2 regions of the Nonomuraea longicatena genome follow, and region 1 is predicted to be linked to the other one. Evidence: riboswitches for the same ligand, from Rfam matches in the RefSeq annotation. Region 1 holds a riboswitch; the other holds the start of a gene.
What was found. A riboswitch is a leader RNA that binds a small molecule or an ion and turns the genes downstream of it on or off. The one in region 1 is predicted to bind cyclic di-AMP.
Positions count from the first base shown of each region.

Region 2: it holds a riboswitch for cyclic di-AMP, as region 1 does, so the genes downstream of both, ABD120_RS28750 (CHAP domain-containing protein) here and ABD120_RS18555 (C40 family peptidase) in region 1, are expected to answer to the same signal.

Region 1 covers NZ_BAAAHQ010000017.1:170,628-174,920, reverse strand. Annotated here, with positions in the region: gene ABD120_RS18570 (C40 family peptidase) at 1-443, shown strand, start outside; gene ABD120_RS18565 (LysR family transcriptional regulator) at 407-1,303, opposite strand; gene ABD120_RS18560 (class I SAM-dependent methyltransferase) at 1,375-2,001, shown strand; cyclic di-AMP (ydaO/yuaA leader) riboswitch at 2,254-2,413, shown strand; gene ABD120_RS18555 (C40 family peptidase) at 2,466-2,996, shown strand; gene ABD120_RS18550 (eCIS core domain-containing protein) at 3,282-3,971, shown strand; gene ABD120_RS18545 (M48 family metallopeptidase) at 3,968-4,293, shown strand, end outside.
Region 2 covers NZ_BAAAHQ010000036.1:14,761-19,053, reverse strand. Annotated here, with positions in the region: gene ABD120_RS28760 (response regulator) at 1-295, shown strand, start outside; gene ABD120_RS28755 (aldo/keto reductase) at 441-1,256, shown strand; cyclic di-AMP (ydaO/yuaA leader) riboswitch at 1,419-1,554, shown strand; gene ABD120_RS28750 (CHAP domain-containing protein) at 1,568-2,257, shown strand; gene ABD120_RS28745 (aldose epimerase family protein) at 2,510-3,361, shown strand; gene ABD120_RS28740 (phosphotransferase family protein) at 3,351-4,293, shown strand, end outside.

The DNA.
Region 1 (4,293 bases):
AGGACCAGAAGAAGCTGCTGGAGCGGCTCGGCGCCTACAACGCCGGCAATCCCAACAGCACCGGCACGAAGTACACCGGGCCCGCCTCCGGCAACGCCCGCTCGGCGCTGCAGTTCGCCTTCGCCCAGACCGGCAAGCCGTACATCTACGGCGGCACCGGGCCGCGCGGCTACGACTGCTCGGGCTTCACCCAGGCGTCCTGGCGGGCGGCAGGGGTCTCGCTGCCGCGCACCACCTGGCAGCAGTGGGCCTGGGGCGCCAACCGCAAGGTGCCGCTCGACCAGCTCCAGCCCGGCGACCTGATCTTCTCCCAGGGGCTCGGCCACGTCACCATGTACGCGGGCAACGGCAACATCGTGCACGCGCCGCAGACCGGCGACGTGATCAAGGTGGTCAAGCTGTCCGCCTACGGCAAGTCCATCGCCGGAGCCATCCGCCCGTAGCGGGTCATCAGCTCCAGGAAGGCCCGTACGGCCGGGCTCGGCTCCGGCAGCGCGACCGCGTGCACCGCCCGGACGGGCAGCGCGGGCACGGGACGCAGCAGCCGGATGTCCTGCCGTACGGCCCGGCCCGCCATCGCCGGGTACACCATGACGCCGACGCCCGCCGCCACCAGGCCTTGCCTGCCGTTCCAGTCGTCGCACACGTGGCTGACCCTCGGCGGGCCGCCCAGGGCGGCGGCCAGCTCCGACAGCGGGCCCAGACAGTCGGGGTGGGTGCCGTCGATCCACGCCTCGCCGGACAGGTCGGCGAGCCGTACCCGCCGCCCTGCGGCCAGCGGGTGGCTCGCGGGCAGCGCCACGAGGAGTTCGTCGTCCAGGAGCGGCACCGACTCCAGCCCGGCGGGGGGCGCCGGGTCGCGCGAGGTGAGCAGCGCCAGGTCGGCGTCGCCGTCCAGGACGGCGGCGGCGTCGGCGCGGCCTACGATCAGCGACAACTCCACGCCGGGGTGCTCGGCCGCGAACGCGCCGAAGCAGCCGGGCACGAACGCGGTCGCCGCGCTCGGGAACGCCTGCACGCGCACCCGCCCCGCCTCGGCCAGCGCGTGCGCGCGGAGCCGGGCCTCCAGCAGGGTCATCCCGTCGAGCACCCGGGCCGCGTCCTCCAGGGCCGCGCGGCCCGCGTCCGTCGCGCGCACGCCCCTCGGCAGCCGCTCGAACAGCCGCACGCCGGTGCGCCGCTCCAGGGCGGCGATCTGACGGGAGACCGCGGGCTGCGTCATCGACAGCGCGCCGGCCGCGGCGGAGAACGAGCCGAGGCGGCCCACGGTGAGGAGAACCTTCAGCGACCAGGTGTCAAGCATGCGCCGAGCTTATGGCGGGCATGCCGTACCCGCAGTGGTGCGCATGCCTTCGGCCGCAGCATGCTCGGCTCATGAACTCCTGGATCACCTCCGTCCTGCCCGCCGCGCCCGCCCGCGTGCTGGACGCCGGATGCGGCGCGGGCACGCTCGCGGCCCAGCTCATCGCGGGCGGGTACGACGTCACGGCCATCGACCTCGACCCGTCGGCCGCGCTCGCCGCCGGGGTGCCCGCCGTCCGGGCGGACCTGGCCGGTTTCGAGGCGGCGCCCTTCGAGGCCATCGTGATGAGGATGTCGCTGCACCACATGGAGCCGATGGAGATGGCGCTGAACGCGGCCGCGCGGCTGCTGGCCCCCGGCGGCAGCCTCGTGGTGGACGACTTCGCCTGGGAGCGGGCCGACCCCGCCGCCGCCACCTGGTTCTACGACGCCGGGGCCGTCATCGGCGGGCGCGACCTGGTCGCCGACCCGGCGAACGAGTGGGAACGGGAGCACGGCGACCTCGCGACGGGCGAGGAGATGCTCGCGGCGATCAGCGCCCGCTTCGACGTGAAGACGCTGCGGCGGGTGCCGTTCCTGCACCGGTACCTCAAGTGCGAGGGGGAGCGCGCGGAGCGGCTGCGGACGATCGAGGAACTGCGCCACCCGCTCATCGGGCTGCGCGTCCTCGCCGTGTCCCGTGGGACGGACGGGACCTGACTCACGGGCCGCCGGACAAGTGTGAGGGAGGTCACATTTCGATAACGACGCAGGGGTGCCGAGCAGCGCGATCCCTTCTGACAGGAACCCCTGCCGGATCTTGACAGGTTCACCCGGCTTTTGCCGCCGATCGGCGGCGCCGGGTACTTTCTGGCGTCGCGGCGGCACGCCATGGCGCCGCGACGCCGACACCGGGCCTCACGAGGCCCGGTGGGGACGTATAGAGATCCGCGGTCGGCCCGTTTCCACGAGGGCGACGACCAGCCGAGTCCGTGCAGTCAGGAGGCACGGAGCCGGGGACCCGCCGATCCCGATCACCGGGATCACGGGGTGAGTCGGCGCAGCCGCGCCGTAGGGCGACTTCCAGGCCCGAACCCGTCAGCTAACCCGGTAGGCGTTCGTGGAAGATCCGAGGAGAAATCCTGTCTATCCCCCTGAGTAACCCCCGCCTTGTCGTGTCCGGGGTGCTGGTCACCATGTCCATGACAGCAGGAGGGCTCGCCCTCCATGCCCCGGCGGCCGGGGCCGCAACGGCCCCCGCCGAGACCGAGGCGGCCGCCGCTGAACCGGGCACCACAGCCCGGAGCAGGACGGCCACCGCAGGGAAGACCCTTTCCAAGTCCACACGGCAGCGGGTGAAGGCCGGAAAGGCCGTCTCCGTCGCCAAGGCGCAGGTCGGGGACCCGTACAGGTACGGTGCCACGGGTCCAGGTGCCTTCGACTGCTCCGGACTGGTCCAGTACGCCTGGAAGAAGGCCGGAGTGAAGATCCCCCGCGTGACGTACAGCCAGTACGCGCGCATCGACAAGAAGGTCACCTGGAAGCGGCTGCGGCCCGGTGACCTGATGTTCTTCCGGGGCCGAGGCCATGTCGGCATGTACGTCGGCGACGGCAGGATGGTCCACTCGCCCAGCTCGGGCAAGCGGGTCCGGGTCGACCGCATCAGCGAATGGCGCAGGGCGTCGTTCGTCGGCGCGGTGCGTCCCGGCCTGTAAGGCGCGACATCCCCGTCCCAGGCCGTCGTGCCGGGGACGGGGGTCCGCACAGGGGCGGCTACCATCGGGGCCGTGAGCCGTCGCGCCGCAGTGGCGGCCCCCGCACTGGTCGCGTGTCTGATCGCGACCACCCCGAGCTGCGCCCCCGCACCCGGCTCTTCCGCGCCCGGCTCGTCCGCTGTCGCGCCTGGCGCTTCCGCCCCTGCGTCCGGCTCTCCCACCCCCGCACCCCGTTCTTCCGCCTCCGCGTCCGGTCCTTCGGCGCCCGGGTCCGGTTCGTCCGCCGTGCCCCAGGGTTCGGCACCCGCTACCCGGCCCGCCCTCTCCGGGCGGCCCGCCCACGGCGGGGAGCTCAGACGGCCCGGCCACGACCTCCGCCGGCGTGCCGAACGGGCCGCCCGCCGGGTCGAGGCCGTCCTGGGCACACCCGTACGGCCGGACGTCCGCGTCGCCGCCTCTGCCGCCGACGCCGCCCGCGCGATCGGCGCCGCCTCCGTCGACGGGCTCGCCGCCGTCGCCCACGACGGCCGCGTGATCGTCGTGCCCGAGACCTACGGAAGACTCACCCCCACCGGCCGCGACGTCGTGCTCGCCCACGAGCTCACCCACGTCGCCGCGGGCACCGACGGCCTGCCGCCCTGGCTGTACGAGGGCTTCGCCGACTACGTCGCCTACCGCGACGCGGGCCTTGCCGTACCTGAGGCCGCCGCGGAACTCGCCGAAGAGGTCAGAGCGGGACGCCTGCCCGAGAACCTCCCGGAACCCGCTGACTTCGCCCCCGGCGCGCCCCGGCTCGCGCAGAGCTACCAGGAGGCGTGGCTGGCGTGCCGCCTCATCGCGCACGCGTACGGAGAGGCGACACTGGTGAGGCTCTACCGTGATGCCCAGCGGGTCGGAGCCGGCCGCGCACTACCCGTGCCCGTGGCCGAGCTGACCCGTGACTGGCGCGCGTACCTGGGGGAGGAACTGGCGTGACACGACAGCCCGACGACGACGACGGGCGGCTGCGGCGGCAGGCGGGGATCGCCGCCGCGATCCTCGGCCTCCTGGTGATCGCCGTGGCCGCGATCACCACACCGTGGCGGCCGCTGCCCTCCGGAGATCCGGCCCAGGACTTCACCCCGGCCGAGATCGCCCGTTCGCAGGCGTTCGACGCGGCCACGAGCCTGCCGTCCTACCTGTCGCTCGGACTCACGATCGTCTTCGCCGGGCTGCTGGCCGCCACACCGCTCGGCGCCCGCGTCCTGGGACGGCTGAAAGGCCCGTGGTGGCTGCGGGTGGTCCTCGGCGTGCTCGT
Region 2 (4,293 bases), on a different contig from region 1:
CGGGCAGATCGTGGGCCAGGGGGACGTGGACCGGGTGCTCGGGACGCTGCGCGGCACCTCCCGGCTGCCGAAGGGGCTGCAGCAGGACACGCTGGACGTCGTCGCGGCGCTGCTGCGGGAGCGCCCGGAGGGCCTGTCCGCTCAGGCGGCGGGCCTGGCGGCGGGGGTGTCGCGGGTGACGGCCCGGCGCTATCTGGAGTACCTCGTGGACATCGGCCAGGCGGCGCGGGTGCCCCGCTACGGCGGCGTCGGACGGCCGGAACTCCTCTACCGGATGACCCCGCGAAGTTCATGAGGGCCTGCATCGAACCGGCCGACCTCGACGCGGCGTAGAGCAGCTGGAGCGGCGATTCCCCCCAAGCCCATCGCTTCTTCACGACCGGTTCAAACCGGCCCGGCGGCCCTGAGCCGGGGGGAACCCGGCGTGAACAATGGGGATTATGAACTCGCTGCTGCTCAACACCGACGGCGTCCAGATCCCGCAGCTCGGCTTCGGCGTCTGGCAGGTGCCGGACCACGCCGCCGAGCAGGCGGTGACGACGGCCTTCGCGAACGGATACCGGCACATCGACACCGCCGCCCTCTACCACAACGAGGAGGGGGTGGGGCGGGCCGTCCGGGCCTCCGGCCTGCCCAGGGAGAAGGTGTTCGTTACCACCAAACTCTGGAACGACGGTCACGAGCATGCCGAGCGGGCCTTCGACGAGAGCCTTCTCCGGCTCGGGCTCGACCATGTGGACCTCTATCTCATCCATTGGCCGGCCCCCAAGAACGACAAATATGTACAGGCTTGGCGAACGCTGGAAAAGATCTACCGAGACGGCAGGACGCGCGCGATCGGCGTCTCGAACTTCGGCATCGCCCACCTCCAGCGGCTCATGGACGAGACCGACATCGTCCCGTCCATCAACCAGATCGAGCTCCACCCCAACCTGCCCCAGAAGGAGCTGCGCGCCTTCCACACGGCCAACGGCATCCTCACCGAGGCGTGGAGCCCGCTCGGCCAGGGCAAGGGCCTGCTCGAAGACCCCGCGCTCGCCGCGCTCGCCGACAAGCACGGGAGGTCGCCCGCGCAGATCGTGCTGCGCTGGCACATCCAGCTCGGCAACGTGGTGATCCCGAAATCCGTCACTCCCTCCCGTATCAAGGAGAACATCAATGTCTTTGATTTCATCCTTGACCACGAGGACCTCGCGGCCATCGGCGCGCTGAGCAACGGCAGGCGTCTCGGACCCGATCCCGAGACTTTTAACTAACGCGCAATCCCCGGCCGGTGCGGGCTTTTCGCCGCACCGGCCTTCACCTGCGCTTTCCGGGAGTTGTCAGGCTCTTGCCTGGTGTATTACCTTCGGCGCATCGAACACATACGACTGGGCTACCAGATCGTTGCCAGACCGACACGAACAAATCGCAGGCTTTGCCTGTGAACGCTGAATCCGCACCATCGCGGAACCGGGGACCCAGTCCTTCGGGGTGAATCGGCGCACTGCGCCGTAGGGCAGCTTCCACGCCCGAACCCGTCAGCTAACCCGGTAAGCGTCATGGAAGCAAGGAGTTGTCCTTTTCGATGGCGAAGAATCTTCTGTCTCGCACCCCCAAGATTCACATTGCCCGCGCCCTGCTCGGTGCGGCGATCGCGGCCTCCGCGTTCGCGGCCCTGCCCGCCCAGGCCGACAGCCCGGTCGGCGCGGCGGCGGCGGGCGCCGTCCCCGCGGCCGTGGCCGCCAAGCAGCAGCCGCCCGTCGAGGGCACCGGAGACGTCAAGCCCACGGCCGCGCAGGTACTCACGCTGGCCAAGCAGCAGATCGGCACCACCGAGAACTCGCTCGGCGGCGGCACCAAGTTCCAGAAGTGGTACATGAACTCCCAGCGCGCGGCCGAGACCATCGCCCGCGACGGCGGCAACCGCCAGGCGTACCTGAACGCCGCCTGGTGCGCGATGTTCGTCTCCTGGGTCGGCGAGAACACCGGCGCCCGCTCCACGATCGGCTGGGACGCCTACACCGTCACCCACGCCAAGTGGTTCAAGGACAACGCCCGCTGGGGCGTCGAGCCCAAGGAAGGCTCGGTCGTCTTCTTCGCCTGGAACGGCAGCAAGAGCCTGACCTCGATCGAGCACGTCGGCTTCGTCGTCAAGGACAACGGAGACGGCACCCTGACCACCGTCGAGGGCAACACCGGCAACGGCAAGGTCGAGGAGCGGGTGCGGCCGAAGTCGCAGGTCGTCGGCTACGGCTACCCGGAGTACCGGGCATAGGTCCCCATCCCTCGGGAGAGTCCCCCGCCTCTCCCCACCCCCTGGAACGGCGCGTCCTCTCCCCTCGGACGCGCCGTTCCGCGTTGTCCGGGACGGGGGTGAGAGCGGAGTCGTCGCGGCGGGTCGGCGGCGGCGGGGAGGAGCGTCACCCTGGAGGCCGTCAGCCCTTCGTGGCGGGTGGGGTCAGAGTGGCTGGCCGTAACCGATAGAAAGGGTTGTCACAGAAACACGGCGGCGGAAGGCGGGGGCGCGGTGCTCATCGGGGGCGGATACACGGCTGAGGTCAGCGTGCGGGGAGCGGCCGTGCGGGCGCTCGGCCACCACGGGCGGGAGCTGATCACGAGCTGGCCCGAAGGCGGCCCCGTCCCCCACCATGCCGGGACGGTCCTCGCCCCCTGGCCCAACCGCGTCGCCGCGGGCCGGTACGTCTTCGACGGCGACACCCACCAGCTCGACCTCACCGAGCCCCGCCGGGGCAACGCCATCCACGGCCTCGTCGCCGCCGTCGACTGGGAGCCCGTCGAGTCCGGCGCGGCCCACGCCGTGCTGGCGCACACGATCACCCCGGCCCCCGGCTACCCGTTCACGCTCGCGCTGCGCGCCGAGCACCGCCTCACCGAGGACGGCCTCACCACCACGCTCACCGCCACGAACCTCGGCGAGCGCCCCGCCCCCTACGGCTGCGCCCCGCATCCGTGGCTGCTCGGCGACGACCTGCTGCGGGTACCCGCCTCGCGGGTGCTGCTGACCGACGAGGCGCTGCTGCCGCTCAAGCTGGCCGACGTCCACACGACCTTCTACGATTTCCGCGACCCCCGTCCCACGTCCGGCCTGGACGTGGACCACGCCTTCACGGGCCTGTCGGCGGGCGAGGTCCGGGTCGGCGCGACCAGGATCACCTGGGACCCGGCGGTGATGCCGTGGGTGCAGGTGTGCACCGGCGCCCAGCTCGGCTACCCGGGGGTCGCGGTCGAGCCGATGACCTGCCCGCCCGACGCCTTCAACTCGGGCACCGACCTGGTCAGGCTGGCCCCGGGCGGGAGCCACTCCGCCTCCTGGACGATCTCCGCGGTGGACGACAGAATCAGATCCCGTGGAAAGTAGGACAAAACGGCGGCTCACCCCCGCCGAACTCGACGACCTGACACGACGAGCCGTGGGAGCCGGAGTCCGCACCGCCGAAGAACTGACCGACGGGTACGCCAACGCGGTCTGGCGGCTGCGGCTCGACGACGACCGCGACGTGGTCCTCAAACTCGCCCCCCATCCCGATCTGGAGCTGCTCTCCTTCGAGCGCCACATACTGCGCATGGAGGCCGAGTCGATCGGCCTCGCGGCGGGCGTCGGCGTGCCGGTGGCCGAACTGGTGCGGGCGGGCTTCGACGACCCGGTGCTCGGCGGCGACTACCTGGTGTTCGAGACGCTCACCGGAGTCCCGTGGAACCAGGTCGAGCCCGACTCCCCCGCCGAGCTGCGCCGCGAGCTCGGCAGGCTGCTGGCGACCCTGAGCACCGTCACACAGCCGCCCGGCGCGGAGCCGGTGTTCGGCGCCCCCCACGCGGGGCTGTCCGGCCACACGTGGCGTGCGGCGTTCCTGACGATGCTCGACGCCCTCCTGTCCGACACCGTACGGTTCCCGACACCCCTGCCGGTCCCCGCCGAGGAGATGCGCGAGGTGGCGGAGCGGGCGGCGTGGGCCCTGGAAGAGGTGGAGCAGCCGAGGCTGGTGCACTTCGACGTGTGGCTGGGCAATGTGTTCCTGTCGCCCGGCGCGCGGGCGCCCATCCAGGCGATCATCGACCACGAGCGGGCCTTCTGGGGCGACCCGCTCGCCGAACTGCTCATGCCGACGCTCTACCAGGGGCTCGACGAGGCCGATCCGCTGGTGGCGGGCTACCGGGAGGTGGCGCCGCTGGACCTCGGCCCGGCCGCCCGCGTCCGCCTGCTGCTCTACAAGATGTACCTGTACACGATCTTCCTGGTGGAGAACGGCCCCCGTCAGTACCCCGAGGAGGACTACGCCCCGATGCGGGACA